2 regions of the Ligilactobacillus sp. RTP31139st1_D10_RTP31139_211217 genome follow, and region 1 is predicted to be linked to the other one. Evidence: riboswitches for the same ligand, from Rfam matches in the RefSeq annotation. Region 1 holds a riboswitch; the other holds the start of a gene.
The links. Region 1 has a riboswitch for preQ1 ahead of ABT996_RS04975 (QueT transporter family protein). Riboswitches for the same ligand answer to the same signal wherever they lie in the genome.
Positions count from the first base shown of each region.

Region 2: another riboswitch for preQ1. It lies ahead of ABT996_RS08800 (nucleoside hydrolase); the one in region 1 lies ahead of ABT996_RS04975 (QueT transporter family protein).

Region 1 covers NZ_JBCOAR010000006.1:33,375-42,504, forward strand. The annotation lists gene nhaC (Na+/H+ antiporter NhaC) at 332-1,705, shown strand; gene ABT996_RS04945 (TerC family protein) at 1,790-2,518, shown strand; gene ABT996_RS04950 (GNAT family N-acetyltransferase) at 2,530-3,054, shown strand; gene trxA (thioredoxin) at 3,076-3,387, shown strand; gene ABT996_RS04960 (DegV family protein) at 3,469-4,317, shown strand; gene ABT996_RS04965 (3-oxoacyl-ACP reductase) at 4,423-5,187, opposite strand; gene ABT996_RS04970 (DUF2829 domain-containing protein) at 5,187-5,414, opposite strand; gene ABT996_RS04975 (QueT transporter family protein) at 5,429-5,917, opposite strand; PreQ1 riboswitch class I at 5,924-5,971, opposite strand; gene ABT996_RS04980 (GH25 family lysozyme) at 6,116-9,130, shown strand, end outside.
Region 2 covers NZ_JBCOAR010000015.1:32,688-41,817, reverse strand. The annotation lists gene ABT996_RS08835 (peptide MFS transporter) at 1-406, shown strand, start outside; tRNA gene ABT996_RS08830 (tRNA-Tyr) at 599-684, shown strand; tRNA gene ABT996_RS08825 (tRNA-Gln) at 688-759, shown strand; gene proC (pyrroline-5-carboxylate reductase) at 826-1,626, shown strand; gene nagA (N-acetylglucosamine-6-phosphate deacetylase) at 1,701-2,837, shown strand; gene ABT996_RS08810 (GntR family transcriptional regulator) at 2,862-3,560, shown strand; gene ABT996_RS08805 (ECF transporter S component) at 3,605-4,159, opposite strand; gene ABT996_RS08800 (nucleoside hydrolase) at 4,152-5,150, opposite strand; PreQ1 riboswitch class I at 5,171-5,215, opposite strand; gene ABT996_RS08795 (WecB/TagA/CpsF family glycosyltransferase) at 5,286-6,020, opposite strand; gene ABT996_RS08790 (nicotinate phosphoribosyltransferase) at 6,166-7,635, shown strand; gene nadE (NAD(+) synthase) at 7,650-8,477, shown strand; gene recQ (DNA helicase RecQ) at 8,697-9,130, opposite strand, start outside.

The DNA of each region.
Region 1 (9,130 bases):
AGTCCTATCATCTGGGAGTCAGAAAGCTGGCGGTCGATGCGAGCCAGTCAGGGTGGTAGGTGCCAAATATAGACGACGTGATTCTGAACGGCAGACCGGACCGTTATCGCACCGGTGAAAGTGAAGTGAGTTTTATTACTTGCTTAAGCTGGGTGGTACCACGGTTTATTTAAGTCGTCCCTTTTTTAGTTAAAGGGGCGACTTTTTTTGTGGTCAGTCAAGAATTTAGGAGGGAATTTTGTGCACAAATGCTGTGGACTTTTGCGCTATTTACATAACGAGAGGAACTTAAGGTAACGAAGATAATTTCAGATTCGGGGGAATAATTAGGATGAAAAAGATAAATTTTGGAGAAGCAATTATTATTTTAGTTTTGATGTTAGCCATTTTAGGGACAGGGGTCATCGGATTTGGTCTCTCGCCCCAATTGCCCGTTTTATTTGTCGTCGCTTTGCTTATCGCATGGGCTAAGGTCAAAAAAGCAACTTGGGATGAAGTACATGATGGGATCACGGAAGGTATCACGACGGCGATCATTCCGATCTTTATCTTCTTGTTGATCGGGACTTTGATCGCAGTTTGGATCAAGGCGGGCATCATTCCAGCCTTGATGGTCTTTGGCTTTAATAGCTTGAGTGTTAAATTCTTTGTACCATCGGCCTTTATCGTTTGTTCGTTGGTCGGGTTATCGATCGGGAGTGGTTTTACCACGATCTCAACGGTCGGGATCGCGATCTTAGGTATGGGGATGACGATGGGCTTGAATCCAGCTTTAGTAGCGGGTGCGATCTTATCAGGTGCGATCTTTGGCGATAAGATGTCGCCGTTGTCTGATTCGACCAACTTAGCTTCAGCCGTGGCTGGGTCTGAACTTTTTGCCCATATTAAAAATATGATGTGGACAACGATCCCCGCATTTTTGATCTCTTTAGTTGGTTTTTTAGCGCTCGGACATGCCAGCAAAGCACCAGATATGACCCGGGTCAATGAAACGATCAATATTTTAAATCAACATTTTACGATCAATTGGTGGGCTAGTTTACCGATCATCTTGATGTTTGTCTGTGCTTGGTGCAAGATCCCTGCGATCCCGACCTTGTTTATCAACATTTTTGTTTCAACGGTGATGATCTTTATCAATGATCCGCATTTTACGATCAAACAATTAGCTAGCTTGGTAGAGACCGGTTTTGTGGCTCAAACCAAAAACGCCGACGTAAACGCACTATTGACTCGTGGTGGGATCTCCAACATGATGGGAACAGTTTCCTTGATCATCATGACATTGGCTTTAGGTGGACTTTTGATGAAATTTGGGATCGTCGCCGCTGCGATGGATCCATTAGCTAAGAAATTAAATACACCGGGCAAATTAGTTACCGTGACGATCTGTTCTGGGATCGCGATCAACTTATTTGTCGGAGAACAATACCTCTCTGTGATCTTACCAGGCCGTGCGTTTAAGGGTGCGTTTGAACGCTTGAAACTCGATCCGTTGAGCTTGAGTCGGGTCTTAGAAGACGGTGGGAGCGTCATCAACTACTTGGTCCCATGGGGCGTAGCTGGTTCATTTGCAGCTTCGACATTAGGCATCTCAGTTTTAGCTTTCTTACCATTTACCTTCTTTAGTTTATTGTGTCCAGTATTTTCGATCTTGAGTGGGATCTCTGGTATTGGGTTGAAATGGCAAAAAAAGTCAGCATAGAAGTTAATTGATTTTACAAAATTTTTCGCAGTGTGCTAGGATAAAAGACGGAGAATAAATTAATAGAGAAAGCGAAGAGAAAAAGTGGATATCTTAACTAAATTATATGGTCCTTTTTTTGATGTAAACAACTGGAAGACGGTGATTGAATCCGGTGAAGACTGGATGATCATTTTCTCCTTAGTTTTGATCGAATGTCTATTGTCCGTCGATAATGCGATCGTGTTAGCTGCCCAGACCCAAAAGTTGCCCGATAAAAAGCAACAAGAAAAATCACTTTTCTATGGTCTTTGGGGCGCCTATATCTTCCGCTTTGCTTTGATCGGGGTCGGCTCTTATCTGATCCACTTCTGGGAGATCAAGGTGTTAGGTGCAGGTTATCTGATGTATCTATCGCTCAATCACTTTTATCGGATGAAGTATCCTGAGCGTGCTAAGCGGAAAAAGGGCAAAAAACGCAAACCGATCTTGCCGTTGTTTTGGTCCGTCGTGATCTCGATCGAATTGATGGATATCGTCTTTTCGATCGATTCGATCTTAGCTTCGTTAGCGATCTCACCTAATCCAGTCATCGTCTTGATCGGTGGCTTGATCGGGATCTTGTGTATGCGGGGGATCGCAGAAGTTATCATGCGACTGATCGATATCGTGCCAGAGCTTGAAGTGATGGCGTACTTTTTGATCGGTCTGATCGCGATCAAGTTATTCTTAACGATCCCGATGATCGATATCGAGATCCCGGCTGCGGCCTTTGGGATCGTAGTCTTGGCCTCGGTCGTAGTGACTTTGGTCGTTCATAAAGTTAGAAATTAAGAGGAAGTTTCATGTTATTGCAGCGGTTAGATTTTTTATTGCCGTACACAGTCAAACGATTGACCCCAGCTGATGTAGATGAGATCTTAGCTTTACAGGCTAAACATTCAGAATATCATCAGCATTATCAAACAAATCCAGTAACTAAAGCAGATATTTTAGCTGAATTAGAAACATTGCCGTCAAAAGCTTTACCAGAGCAAAAGTTTTATCTAGGTTTTTATGCTCAAGACGAGTTAGTGGTGCTGGTAGATCTGGTCTTAGATCATCCGCAAGCTAATTGCGCTTGGTTAGGGCTAGTGATGACCGAAAAGACAAAGTTGCGTCAGCACTATGCCACTAAAGTTTTGACGGCACTCAGATCCGCGTTGAAGCGTGAAGGCTACAAAGAGTTAATGACTTCATCAGCCTTGTCAGATGTAAATGCGCAAGCCTTTTTGAATGTGCAGGGGTTTGAACAAGGAATGGTGACTTCGGTGTATGACCCTAAATTAGGCCATGATATCCAAGTCGTTCTTCGAGGGATCGAGTTATAATTAGATATTTGGGGTGATGATTTGAACGCAGAGACATTTGCACAAAAAACGGCCAAGGGTCTGGTCTTAGTTGACTTTTATGCCGACTGGTGTGGGCCTTGTAAGTTACTTGAGCCGGTATTAAAGACTTTAGAGCAAGAATTTGGTGAGCAGATCAAATTTGTCAAAGTCGACGTCCAACAAGACCAAGATCTAGCGGTGGCTAATAATGTGATGAGTATTCCAACGATGCTATTATTCGTCGATGGAGTTGCCAAAGAAAAATTGACTGGTTACAAACATTTGGCGGATATGCGTCAATATTTGACCAGTAAGATTGAACAATATAGTTAGATCAAAGAGGCTACAAAAACTTGTAGCCTCTTTTGTGATAGAATAATAGTAATTACTTTTTACAATAGGTGTCTTAATAAAATGAAAATAGCGATTTTAACGGATAGCTCAGCTGTGATCGATGCTGATGCTGCCGCGAATTTAGATGTAAAAATATTAGCTTTACCGTTACTTTTGGGACAAAAAGTATACTATGAAGGTCAAGATCTCCGTGATGGCGAGCTTTTTGACCTCGTGAATGACTCTAAAGAAACACTAAATATTGCTTCAGTCTCGCGGGAAACGCTCGCTCAACAGATGCAGATCTTAGCTGATGACGGCTATACGGATGTGATCTGCATCTATTTAGCTAACGGGATCAATGCTTTAGATGAAAATTTACGAGCATACGCTAAAGCGGAAGTGCGCGCTTTGAATGTACACCTGTTTGATTCACATACAACAGGCTTAGCGCAGGCAAAATTAGTGCGTCACGCGGCCAAACTAGTCAAAGCCGGTGAAAATGTTACCCAGATCTTAGCCGAGTTAAGTGTGATGCGTGATAAGACGCAGACCATCGTGATCGATGATATTCGTAATTTGCGTAAAACTGGTTACGTCTCAAATGGAACTCCGGTCGTTGGCAATGCTTTATTACACTTAAAGACGCTACTGGAATTTACAGATGATGGTAAATTAGCAGTCTTGGATACGAGTGTTCGGATGAAAAAGGCATATCATAAGGTGCTCGAACAGATCAATAGTAGTGGACAAGTAGTGACCGATCTCATGTTGATGTGTGATGAAGCTTCAGCTGAAACAGCCAATAAGTGGCTACAAGAGTTTCAAGCTGATCTTCCAGAAACAAGACTTGAGATCACACGGCTCAAACCCTCGATCAGAGCGCATGTGGGTGAAAAGAGCCTTTTAGTCAGTTGGATCTATGCTTAAGAATAATGAGGGCCCACCACGATAGCTTGATCGTGGCGGGCCCTTGTTTGCATTATGAGCTAGTTTTTTGTAAGAAAAAAGTCCCTGATACGAGGGACTCAAAAGTTATTTACCAACGCTCCAGCCACCATCGATCTGCATGACTGAACCGTGGATATAATCGGCGGCCGGACTGGCTAAAAAGAGGCTCAGTTCAGCCACTTCACTGGGATCAGCCCAACGTTTAGCGGGCGTGTTTTGGGCAACTTCTTTGGCCATCGTGGCATCGCCTGCAAAATCGGCTTGATTCATCGGGGTCTTGATCGCACCAGGAGCAAGACAGTTGACCCGAATACCCTTGGCGGCGTAGTCAAAAGATAGTTGCTTGGTATAGCCGATGATCGCATGTTTGCTGGCAGTGTAAGCTGCCCCGCCGCCACCAGCGATCAAGCCGGCGATCGAAGCCATATTAACGATCACGCCATGTTTTTGAGCTAACATGGTCGGTAAGAGTGCGTTGGTCAATAAAAAGATACTCTTTAGATTTGTATCAAAGATGTCATCCCAGAGCTCTTCGGTCGTTTCTAAACTAGGTGTATAAGCATCTAAGATCCCAGCTGTATTGAGTAAGATATCTACTTGCGTGGTATGTGCTAAGATAAATGCCACTAGCTGTTTGATATCAGAACTTTTACGCACATCACAGGGATAAAAGTAAAAGCTAGCCGGATAAGCTTGCTTGAGAGCAATGAGCTCGGCGTTTTCAACTAGATCGGTCCCGAAAAAGGTCACACCTTGTGCTAGAAAGGCGCAGGCTTGGGCTAAGCCGATCCCCGAAGCTACGCCAGTTCCAACGACGACTTGCCCAGCTAGTTGAGGATAATTTGTCATTAGTCCACCAATTCCCAGTCAGTTGCTAAAACATCGCATGAAGTTGGCATGAATTGTGAAAGTGATGGTTCCTCTTTAGTTTTGATCATGAGATAAGGGTTGATCTTTTCACCGTTTAAAGTGTCATCTTTAACGACAAAGATATATTCTTCACTTCCGCCCCAACCTACAGTTCGGACGGCTTTTCGGCCCGCTTTTAAAGCCGGTAAAACTTCTTCAAATGTCATCTTAAAATACCTCGTTATTCTGTTAGATCAATTGCTTTACTTAAGAAATAGACTAAAACTGCACCGAGAGTCATCGAAATAAATTCGCCGATCCCGACAGAAAGATAAGTTGCCCAAAATGGTAAGTCACTTACATAGTGTAACTCTAAGGCTACGCTCCAAGACATCAGTGTGCATATAATGACACAAATGGTCAACTTAAGTGGTACCGATCTGATGTTGCGTGTCGCCCAGTAGCTAAGCGAAGTCATCACCAAAGTCCCTAAAGTACCAAAGATCACATCGATGATCCCTAGGGGCGATTGAAGGTTGGCGATCGCACAGCCTAAAGTTACCGCCCAGATATAACGCTTATTAAAAATGCTCAAATTATTGAACAATTCTGAAAAGCGCAGTTGGACAGCTCCAAAGCTCAATGGGTTGATCAAAGTAAAGGTAACATATAAAGCTGCGACCATTCCAGCCTTAGCCAGCTGGACGGTCCGAGTATGTGTTTTTGTCATAAAATGTCTCTCCTAGTTTTTTATTACGGTGGGATGGTTGCGAACCACCAATATATTAGTATAAGAATTTTTTTAATAAAAAGCAATTATATGAGTGTAAAAAAGTAAAAGTGACTGCTATAATGAACTGTGTATCTGATTGGAATATAGTACTATTTATGTTTGGCGCAATGGTTTTATTGTGAAAGGAAGTCAAGGATGGATTACAGGAGAAAAAAGAGGGCCTTGTCACATTACCGTAAAGCAAATAAAAAACATTTTTTACTAGCTTCGGGTGTAACGATGATGGCTTTTTCAACGGGGATGTATACTACGCAAGTCGCTAAAGCTGACCAAACAGCAACGACAACGCAAGTTCAACAACAGACAGCTGAAACAACGCAAGCTACTACTGAGGCTAAGACTGATCTAACGTTGACCACAGAAAATAGCTCGCAAAAAACAGCTACTGAAAACGAAGTACAAGCAGAAACTGGCGCTGTAGTTACAACTGAAGCAACAGAAAATACGCAACTCCAAGATACTGAGGAGAATAAAATAACTGACACTACACAAACAGTTGAGACAAAGACTGAACCAACTGAAACAGAAACTAAGAAGCAAGAAAATGTAGAGACGCAGCTGACAGATAAAGCGCAGACCACAGTTCAGACTGGTGCACAAGATACACAAACAACAACGCAACCGGCAACTTCAAATGAAGTGACAGCAACACAAGCAACAGCGACCGAAAATACGCTTGCGGTCCAAAAAGCGGATTTTACCCAAAATGTAGCTAATAACGTAGCTGTCTCATTTGCGGCTGTCCCAACTCCAGACCACTTTAATATCGGTGATAGCAGTTATACTCGGGCAGACGCGATCGATGTTTCTTCATATCAAGATTGGTTGACCCAAGATGACTTTAATAAACTAAAACAGCTGGGAATTAAAACAGCGATCGTTAAAGTTACTCAAGGGACAGGTTATGTCAATCCAGCTGCAAGTAAGCAGATCGAATATGCCCGTAACGCTGGCTTGAATGTCATGGTCTACCATTATGCAATGTTTGACAATACGAGTGCAGGCTACGCTGAAGGCCAACATGCAGCTAATACGATGCAAAACTTTGGCTTGAGCAAGGATACTTTGATCTTTGCAGATATGGAAGACAGTAGTACATATAGTGTGAATGCTCAAGCAAACTTGAATAGTTTTTGGAATGCTCTATCTGTTGCTGGTTTTACTAACCATGCAGTTTATACTGGTGGGAGCTATCTTTACCGCGATGCAGTGATCGCGACAGTCGGACGTGATAGAACATGGATCGCCCAATATCCATATACTCCGGTCCGTGGTGGGCACTATGAACAACAGTGGCATAATGCCGGTTATGGCGCTTGGCAATTTGCTTCAACAGCATATATTCCAGGTCGAGAATACATGGGGCCACTAGACGTTTCGATCGACTTTAATGGCTTACTGACGGCTCCTGTCAAAAATCGAGAAGCGGGTTACTTTGATGAGATCACGTTGAATGGTAACGATTTAAGTATTCGGGGCTGGCATGCAGCTGACCTATCCGCTTCACGTGGACATGCTTATGTGATCGTTTACGATAAAACGGCTGGCAAAGAATTGAGACGAGTCGCATATACTCCAACGTATCGGCAAGATGTAGCTAATAGCTATGCCAAAAATATCTATAATGCAGCTAATAGTGGCTTTAATGTCAACTTCTCTTTGGCTGGGATCGATATTTCTGGGCATGAATTACAATTTATCGCGCGTTATTCAGATGCGGCTAATGGTGAAGGTAACCATACAGATATGTGGAGTAAGGGCTATATCTTACTGAAAAATGAAGTAGGTAATTTTGATGAGGTCAAGATCGTTGGAGATCAATTACATGTCCGCGGCTGGCATGCAACAGATCGAGATCTAAATGGTGTGACATCAAACTTGCAGCTCATCGATAACCGGACGGGACGTGTTTTACGGACGGTAAATTATTCTGCAGTCGCTCGTCCAGATGTAGTGAAAAATGGCTATGCTAGCTATAAAAATGCAGCCAATAGTGGCTTTGATGTCTATATTCCATTGAGTGGGGTGGATATCACTAATATCAAAGTTATTGCTAATTATGGATCGATCGCTACTTTGTCATCAAGGGAATACCACTTTGCCCGCGAAGCTGATTACTTTGATGATATTTCGATCAGAAATGGTAACCAATTACATGTGAGTGGTTGGCATGCAGCTGATAAAGCAACGACGCGCCCATATACTTTCTTGATCGTCTTTGATAAAACAGCTGGGCGTGAATTGGCCCGGGTCAGCTATACAGCATTGAACCGTAATGACGTGGCAAATAGCTTTGCTGGTGGGATCTATCAGGCTGGCAAGAGTGGCTTTGATACGGTGATCTCATTAGGCAACGCTGATATTACTGAACATGAATTACAAGTCGTTGCGCGCTACTCAGATGCAACTAGTGGCGAAGGTAACCGGATCGATGCTTGGAGTCGTCCGCTCGTAGTCGCTAAACGTGATACTGGTTTCTTTGATGAAGTGAGATTGGTAAATGATAAGTTACACGTTCGTGGGTGGCATGCTTCTGATCGTGTTTCTGCGAATACCGTAGCTAATATTGAAGTGATCGATACTAAGACAGGTCGGGTCTTACGCAGTGTCGCTTATACGCCGGACCTACGCCCTGATGTTGCTAAAAACGGTTATGCTAGTTACAAGAATGCGACAACGAGTGGTTTTGATGTATATATTCCGGTCGCAGGACTGGATATCTCTAACATTACGTTAGTTGCTAATTACACTACTAGTGGTTATACAACTAAAATTACGTCTAATAATCGTAATTTTGAACGCAATGATGGATATTTAGATAGGTTCTATGTTGATGGAAACAATGTAGCACATGTAAGTGGTTGGCATGCCGCTGACAAGGCAACAACGCGTCCATATGCTTTTATCATTATTTATGATCAAACAGCCAAAAAAGAACTAGGACGAGCTCAATATACCGTAAGTGCACGGCAAGACGTTTTAAATAGTTACGCAGGTGGTACTTATAATGCGGGTAAGAGTGGCTTTAATAATGTTGCGATCGAATTAGGCAAAAATATCATCAAGGGTCATGATCTGCAAGTTATCACACGTTATACTGATGACCCTAGAGGCAATGGAAATTACTTGGATATTTGGTTTCCAAGCGTG
Region 2 (9,130 bases), on a different contig from region 1:
ACAACCATCATCACCAACGAAGTTCTCCTTTGGTCTGTTCTTTGCCGGAGCTTCCTTTATCTGGATGATGTTACCAGGTCTTTTATTTGGAACAGACGCTAAGGTCAGCCCATTATGGTTGATCATGAGCTGGGCGTTAGTTATCATCGGGGAAATGTTGATCTCACCGATCGGCCTTTCCGTGACGACTAAATTAGCCCCTAAAGCTTTCCAAGCTCAAATGATGAGTATTTGGTTCTTAGGTGATGCGGTGGCCCAAGCCTTCAATGCACAGATCGTACGTCTCTACAATGAAGGAACTGAAGTAGTTTACTTTGGAACGATCGGGATCGTGACCGTAGTCTTTGGTGGATTACTTTTAGTCTTAACACCACGTATCAAAAAACTAATGGAAAACGTTAATTAACATTTGACTGTATCGCAGATCACTTCAGATCAGCGGTACAGTTTTTTTATTTGGGAATTAGTTTAAAGCTTTAAAAAGGGTCAGAAAAAAATTATTTAAAAAAGTTTTCAAAAAGTGTTGCATTTTGATCCCAAACAGGGTATTATAATTAAGTCGGATGCGTTAAGTCATCTGATATGAGATATGGAATACGGAAGGGTAGCGAAGTCTGGCTAAACGCGGCGGACTGTAAATCCGCTCCTTCGGGTTCGGTGGTTCGAATCCACTCCCTTCCACCATATTGGGCTATAGCCAAGCGGTAAGGCAACGGTTTTTGGTACCGTCATGCGCTGGTTCGAATCCAGCTAGCCCAATGACTGATAGGTCACGACTTACTTAGGTCGTGACCTTTTTTTTAATTTAAAAAAGCAGGTGAGCAAATGAAATTAGGATTTATCGGTGCTGGAAATATGGCACGGGCAATTATCAATGGTTGGTTAAGTCAAGGGCAAAAAGCAGAGATCTACTTGCACAGTGCTCGCAAAGCAAGTTATGAACCATATGCTAAAGAACATGGACTACATGCGTGTGCTAGCAATACTGAAGTCGTTTCAACAGCAGACATTATTTTCTTAGCGGTCAAGCCGATCGTGTTAGCTGAGGTCTTACACGAGATCAAAACGACGGTACAAGAAAAAAAGCCAGTCATCGTTTCGATGGTAACAGGTGTATCTATCGCAGAGATCGCTGATTTGTTAGAGCTGACACCTGAAGACTTAGAGATCATCCGTATCATGCCAAATGTCAATGCAGAGATCGCGGCTGGAATGACGGCTTTGAATGCAAGTCCTGCTGTGACAGAGACTAATTTTGCGCGTGTCAAAGGACTCTTTGAAATGATCGGTCAAACTGAGATCTTACCCGAAAAAGATTTTAGTACCTTTGTCGCTTTAGCGGGTAGTTCACCGGCCTATGTTTATTTCTTTATCGATGCGATGTCGCGCGCTGGGGTCAAATACGGTTTGAAAAAAGAGCAAGCAACTAAGATCGCGGCCCAAGCTGTTTTAGGGAGTGCGCAAAAAGTTTTAGCTGATCAAAAGACACCGATGCAATTAGTCGATGATGTTTGTTCCCCTGGTGGAACGACGATCGCCGGCTTGCTTGCCATGGAAGAAGCTGGCTTTATGACGGCTGTGATCAAGGGCATGGATGCGACGATCAATAAAGATCAAGGAAAATAAGCGTTTGTGCTTGTAATTTTGGTCTATACCTATTACTATTAAGGTGTAATTAAAATAAGAAAGCGGGTTCAATTATGAGCAAAGTTATCAAGCATGCTGTTGTTTATACAGGAGAAGATAAGATAGATGACGCCTATATTCGATTTGATAAGCAGATCGAAGCGATCGGTCCAATGAGTGAATATCGAGTTTCACCAGCTGATCAAGAGGTGATCGATGTCGATGGTAAGATCATCGTACCGGGCTTTATCGATGTGCATAGTCACGGTGGCTATAATTTTGATGCCATGGATGGGAATGACCAAGAGTTGAGTGAAATGGTCGATGACATGGTCTATGAAGGTGTTACGACTTATTTTCCAACAACGATGACCCAATCACCGGAAAATATTGCGCATGCGATGACAGCGATCAAAGAAGCTGCAGCTAAGAATCCAGTTATCCAAGGTATCCACCTGGAAGGGCCTTTTATCTCACCAGTCTTCAAGGGGGCACAACCAGAAGAATACATTCAAGCTCCAGATACAAAATTATTCGATCATTGGAACGAATTATCCGGTAATATGATCAAATTGGTGACTTATGCACCTGAGCATGAAACTTCGCCTGAATTTGAGCAATACTGTCTTGAACATGGGATCGTGCCTTCTGTCGGGCATAGTAATGCGACGCGTGAACAGATGAAACATTCCCGTGCCAGTCACGTGACGCATTTGTATAATGCCCAACGCGAATTTAAACATCGTGAGCCAGGTGTGACGGGCCATGCTTTGCTGGAAGATAACATCTATTGTGAATTGATCGCTGATGGCTTCCATGTGTGTCCTGATATGATCAAATTAGCCTATGAATTGAAGGGACCAGATAAGATCGAGTTAGTGACTGATTCGATGCGGGCTAAGGGCATGCCGGAAGGAGTCTCTGAATTAGGTGGCCAAAAAGTTATCGTCAAAGACAAACAAGCTCGCCTTGAGAGTGGTAATTTAGCCGGAAGTGTTTTACAATATAAAGACGCTTTTGTAAATATTATGAAGTTTACCGGTTGTTCACTAGAAGACGCGATCAAGATGACTTCCTTAAATCAAGCTAAAGAATTTGGCTTGACGCAAAAAGGTGTGTTAGCAGTGGGTAAAGATGCTGATTTTAACGTCTTTGACCATGAACTTGATCTAGTCGAGACCTATAGTTTTGGACGTCGATTCAAAAAATAACCCTAAATATGGAAGGTGGTAGTCATGGGTTCACCAATTTACATTCAGATCCACAATAAAATCAAACAGGAGATCGAAGCAAATCGCTGGGCGGTCGGTGATCGGATCCCATCAGAGCGTGATCTAGCGGTGCAGTTTGGTGTCAGTCGCATGACCTTGCGCCAAGCGATCCAGACTCTAGTCGAAGAAGGGATCTTAGAGCGCCAGATCGGGTCAGGTACTTATGTAGCGCGTAAAAAGGTCCAAGAAAAGATGTCTGGGGTCACGAGTTTTACGGCGTTGACGGAAGCGCAAGGCAAGACGCCTTCCAGTAAGACGGTCTCTTATTTGGTGACTGCCCCTTCGCTCAGTGAAAGTGAGCATTTAAAGTTAGGGCCTGGTCAAAAAGTATTGCGGATGGAGCGGATCCGATACGCCGATGAAGTTCCGATCTGTTTTGAAGTGGCGACTTTACCGTATGATCTGATCAAAAATTATCAACGCAAGCAGATCACCAATTCATTGTATGGTACGTTGCAAGAAAATGGTTTGACGATCGGCCATGCGCAACAAACGGTCAGCTCGATGTTGGCTTCCGAAAAAATCGCTGAGTATCTCGAGTTAAAACGTGGTTCAGCGATCTTACGCCTACGTCAGATCACTAAATTAGGTGATGGTCGGCCTTTTGAATACGTTCGTACGCAGTATGCTGGTGAACGGTTTGAATTTTATCTAGAAAAATAAAAAAAGCGCCTCAAGCTCATTTGAACTTGGGGCGCTATTTATTATTAGGCTTTAAAAGAAAAACGCGGTTGTAATTTGCGATAAAGCAACCAGATGAGATAAAGGGTCAACAAGCGGTCGCAGTAGTCAGTACTGATCTGGACCAAAAAGATCGCCAGTGCTTGATGGACGCCTGCTCCACTTAGGATCTGAACGAACATGCTTGAACCAGAGCTAGTGATCCCATTAAATAAAAAATAGGTGATCGCAGTACTAGCTAAAGTTCCTGGTAAAGAAATCAAGAGAGCGGCCAAAAAAAGTTGCCAAATTTTAGTGGGAGTACGATATTTGAAGATAAACCCAACTATCAGACCGATCAGCAATTGGATCGGTGAATAATATAGAGAAAAAACATCAGTCGTCATTCCAACTAATAATGCCGTGCTGCCCCCAACTAGTAGACCCGCAGTTGGGCCGAGCAAGGTGGCACATAACATAGTCCCTAACGTGTCGAGATAAAGTGGCAGGTGTAAAAACAGCGCCAAATTACTTCCAATGATATTCAAAGTGATCCCTAAGGCGCATAGGGTGAGGTACCGTGGAGTTGTTCTTTTAGGCATGTGGCACCTCCAAATCAGCGATCTGAGGTAGTGTTTGTTCCAACATATCCGGATCTAAGCCACAAGCACGACTTAAAAATAATTTCATAGCTGCTAAAGCATTTACTTGAGTCAATACGAAGCTGTTAGCTGGAGCTTGCCAAAAGTTTTTTTCATCAACGATACTTTGTCCCAGTGCAAGCCCAGTTGTTGCGATCTTAGTGTGAGCTGCAAAGCCTTGGCAAAGTTCGGGCCAAAGTGTATAGGCGACAGCCAACGGATCATTGATGACGCAACCGATAACTTTTTCGTATTGCCAATGAAAATCAAAATAAAAGCGGGTTATTTTTTGAATGAAGTCAGCTTCTTTAGGCCGTGTTTGGCGGATCAATTCCAAAATATTAGGGGTAAATAACATTTTACGAGTCACATCGAGTCCGACCATTTCGATCTTTAAGGGTAAGTTATCAAAACAGTAGGCTGCTGCATCTGGATCGCACCAGTAGTTATATTCAGCAACTGGTGAGCAATTACCAAAACTTTTGAAATTTCCACCCATAGAAACCAAACGACCACAATTTTTCCAAGCTGCGGGCGCTTTTTGATGAGCTTGTGCGATATTGGTCAGTGGACCTAAAGTGATGATCGTTAAATCAGGTTCGTTGTAGAGCGCTTGATTGATAAAATCACTGGCCCCTAAATGATACGGATGAGAGACTTCGGGGAGCTTACTTTCACCTAAACCATCAGCGCCATGAGTATCTTGGGCACTGACATAGGTACGTTTAAGTGGCTTAGAAGCTCCACAATAGACGGGAATGTCTAAACGATGACAATGATTTAAAATTTTGAGTGCATTTTTAGCACCTAGATCTGAAGGGACATTGCCGGCGACCGTAGTGATCCCGAGAATTTCGAGCTCAGGTGAAGCCAAAGCTAACATTAAAGCTAGGCTATCATCAATACCAGGGTCACAGTCAATGATAACTTTTTGAGTTGTTGTTGCATCCATAATTTCCAACCTCCTTAATGAGATCCTTGGTTTTTTATCCTGGGAAGTTTGCGAACCAGTCCAAGTTATCCTTGATTTTTATAAATGCAGTTTCCATTATAGAAAAAAATAAGCCGTTAAACAACGGCTTGTTGATCAACGACCAAAAATTTTTTTGCGGTAGACTAATAAAAGATATTTGGGCAAAGCGAGCATCCGGATGAAACGACTTGGTTCTTTTAATAAGCGATAAGCCCATTCAAGATGATGGTCGATCCACCATTTAGGTGCACGCTTTGTTTGACCGGACAAAACATCAAAGCTCCCACCGACTCCCATCCAAATAGCAGGTGCTAGCTCGCGGTGTTTAGCGATAAAGAATTCTTGCTTGGGAAAGCCGAGGGCCACAAAGACAAAATCTGGTCGGGCTTGTTCGATCTGACGGGCTACTTTAGCTTCATCTTTGAAATAACCATCACAACTCCCAGCGATCTTTAGATCAGGATAGGAAGTTTTTACTTTAGCTAGAACTTTTTCCAAAACAGCTGGTTTAGCGCCGAGGAAAAAGACGCTCTTTTGATGCTCATTGGCAAAAGCTAACAGAGCCACTAGTGTATCATAGCCTGTTACGCGCTCGGGCAACGGATCACCTAAAATCTTAGCTCCTTTGATGATCCCAATCCCATCGGCCGTGATGTAGTCGGCACTACGGATCGTTTTAGCATAGGCAGTATCATCTTTGGCCGCTAAGACGATCTCAGGATTAGCAGTCACGATAAAACGGTCATCTTTAGTTTGGCTATCGCGTTTTAGTTGTTCCAAAAATTCAGCTTGGGTGGCTTTGATAAAATCAAGCCCCAAAACATTTACAGTCTCAAAATTATTTTGCATGATATACCTCATTTAAATCTAAGGATTTGTTATTATTATAGCAGTTAGATTGGTATTTTGGCTCGAAAGTGATAAAATTAAACACATGTAGTCAAATCCGCTAAAATTTTTTCGGAAAAACAATTGATTAATGAAGAGGAAAAAAATGGTTAAATTATATCCAGATGATAGTTATACATTGCATACCGATGCTTATCAGATCAATATGATGCAGACATATTGGCGTCAAGGTCTGGCAGATCGGAAAGCGATTTTTGAAGTTTATTTTCGTAAGCTACCGTTTCAAAATGGGTATGCAATATTTGCAGGATTAGAACGTGTCGTTGATTATATTCAAAATTTACGCTTTACTGAACATGATCTCGCCTACTTAAAAGAGATCGGTGACTATCCGGATGATTTTATCGAATATCTCCGCAATTTTAAATTTAAAGCAACGATCCGTTCAGTCGTTGAAGGTGAAGTCGTCTTCAACAACGAACCTTTGATCCAAGTGGAAGGCCCATTGGTAGATTGCCAATTAGTCGAAACCGCGATCTTGAACATTGTTAATTATCAAACTCTGATCGCAACCAAAGCAGCCCGTGTCCGTTCGGCTTGTGGGGATGATGCCTTGCTTGAATTTGGTACACGGCGCGCGCAAGAATTTGACGCTGCTTTGTGGGGAACACGGGCAGCCTATATCGGGGGCTTTGACGCGACCAGCAACGTGCGGGCAGCTAAGATTTTTGGGATCCCAGCCAGTGGGACACATGCCCATGCGTTAGTTCAAGCCTACCGCAATGATTATGATGCTTTTATGGCATATGCTAAAACGCATAAAGATTGTGTCTTTTTAGTTGATACTTATGACACTTTACGCTCAGGTGTGCCTAATGCGATCAAAGTGGCTAAAGAACTAGGCGATCAGATCAATTTCTTAGGAGTGCGGATCGATTCTGGCGATATGGCTTATATTTCAAAGCGTATCCGTGAACAACTGGATGAAGCCGGTTTTCCAGATGCTAAGATCTATGCTTCAAACGACCTAGATGAAAAGACGATCACCAACTTGAAGATGCAAGGAGCTAAGATCGATATTTGGGGCGTGGGAACTAAGCTTATCACGGCCTATGATCAACCAGCTCTAGGTGCGGTCTACAAGATGGTAGCGATCGAGGACGAAAATGGTGTACTTGAAGATACGATCAAGATCTCAAGCAATGCCGAAAAAGTATCGACTCCGGGACGCAAGCAAGTTTGGCGGATCACTAAAAAGACCGATGGTAAATCTGAAGGGGATTATATTACGATCGGGGATGAAGATCCACGTAAAGAAAAATCGCTTTATATGTTCCACCCACAATATACGTATATCAATAAAGATGTGACTGACTTTAACGCGCGTCCTTTATTGCGCGATATTTTCAAGGATGGTGAGTTGGTCTATGAGCTACCAACTTTAGAGGAGATCAAAGAATATTCCAAATTGCATTTAGATAGCCTGTGGGAAGAATACAAGCGTGATCTAAATCCGCAAGACTATCCGGTCGATCTTTCACAAAAATGTTACGACAACAAGATGAAGATCATCAAAGAGGTTCGCGAAAGTATCAATCAAAAACTTGAAAAGTAAGAAGGTCAAAGTTAATGAGAACATTACAACAAGAGATCATTGCTAAATTAAAAGTCCAACCAACGATCGATCCGGAAGCTGAGATCAGACGCTCGATCGATTTTATGAAAGCTTATTTACGCAAGCATTCATTTTTAAAGACCCTTGTGTTAGGCATCTCTGGGGGCCAAGACTCAACGCTATGTGGCAAGTTATGTCAAATGGCGATCACTGAATTGCGTGCCGAGACAGGTGATGATAGTTATAAATTTATCGCCGTGCGCTTACCTTATGGGACCCAAGCCGATGAAAGTGATGCTTTGGATGCGATCGAATTTATGCAAGCTGACGAAATGATGCGGGTCAACATCAAAGAAGCAGCCGATGCGATGGTCGCAGCCGTTCAAGCTAATGATGTGATGGTGAGTGACTTTAACAAGGGCAATATCAAGGCGCGCCAACGCATGATCGCTCAATATGCGATCGCCGGTGCTAATAGTGGGGCTGTTGTAGGTACCGACCATGCTGCCGAAGCAATCACAGGTTTTTACACCAAATTTGGGGATGGCGGTGCTGATATCATGCCGTTATGGCGGCTAAACAAGCGCCAAGGTCGAGCAATGCTAGAAGTCCTAGGTGCGCCTGAACATCTCTACCAAAAGACACCGACAGCTGATCTAGAAGAAGATCGCCCAGCTTTACCCGATGAAGTAGCCTTAGGTGTGACATATGATGACATTGATGACTATTTAGAGGGTAAAGAAGTGCGCCCTGATGCAGCTGAAAAGATCGAAAATTGGTTTACTAAGACAAGACACAAACGTCATTTGCCGATCACAGTCTACGATACATTTTGGAAATAAGCTTAGTATGACCACTCAGATAAAAAAGCTGTGACATATATTTACATAAAGGTCACTCGAATTTTTGGATAAACTTGGGTGGTCTTTTTGCGTACTGTTAAACGCATCTGAGTTATATAGTGGAAACGTGCTCGCCAGCCCAACTCCTAGCAAATAACAAGGCCTCTACCATAATGCAAAAAAACGCATTATGGTAGAGGCCTTGTTATCTGTACGGAGCTACCCGGGCTGGCTCGCACTCTGATATTCTTTAATAGCATCTAAAAAGATCGTTCCGTATTTTTCAAGTTTGCTATGACCGACACCTTTGACTTCTAAGAATTCCATCTCGTTTGTCGGTAAGATCACACACATGTCTTGTAAAGCTTGGTCGGAGAAGATGACAAATGGTGGGACGTGTTGCGCTTCAGCCAGCTGTCGACGCAATTTACGGAGATGTTCAAATAAGCCACTTTCCACCGGTTGTTCGCTGTTGCGCTCGGCTTTTTCGATGCGGGCATAAACTTTTGCTTGGCCACGTAAGACTTCCAGCCCTGTTTGTGTCACATGGAGCGTGGGAAATTGCCCACTGCTCGTTTTGAGATAACCACTGGCGGTCAAAAAGTCGATCAAAGTTTCGATCTCTTTGGTTTTTTGGTGCATGATCCCATAAG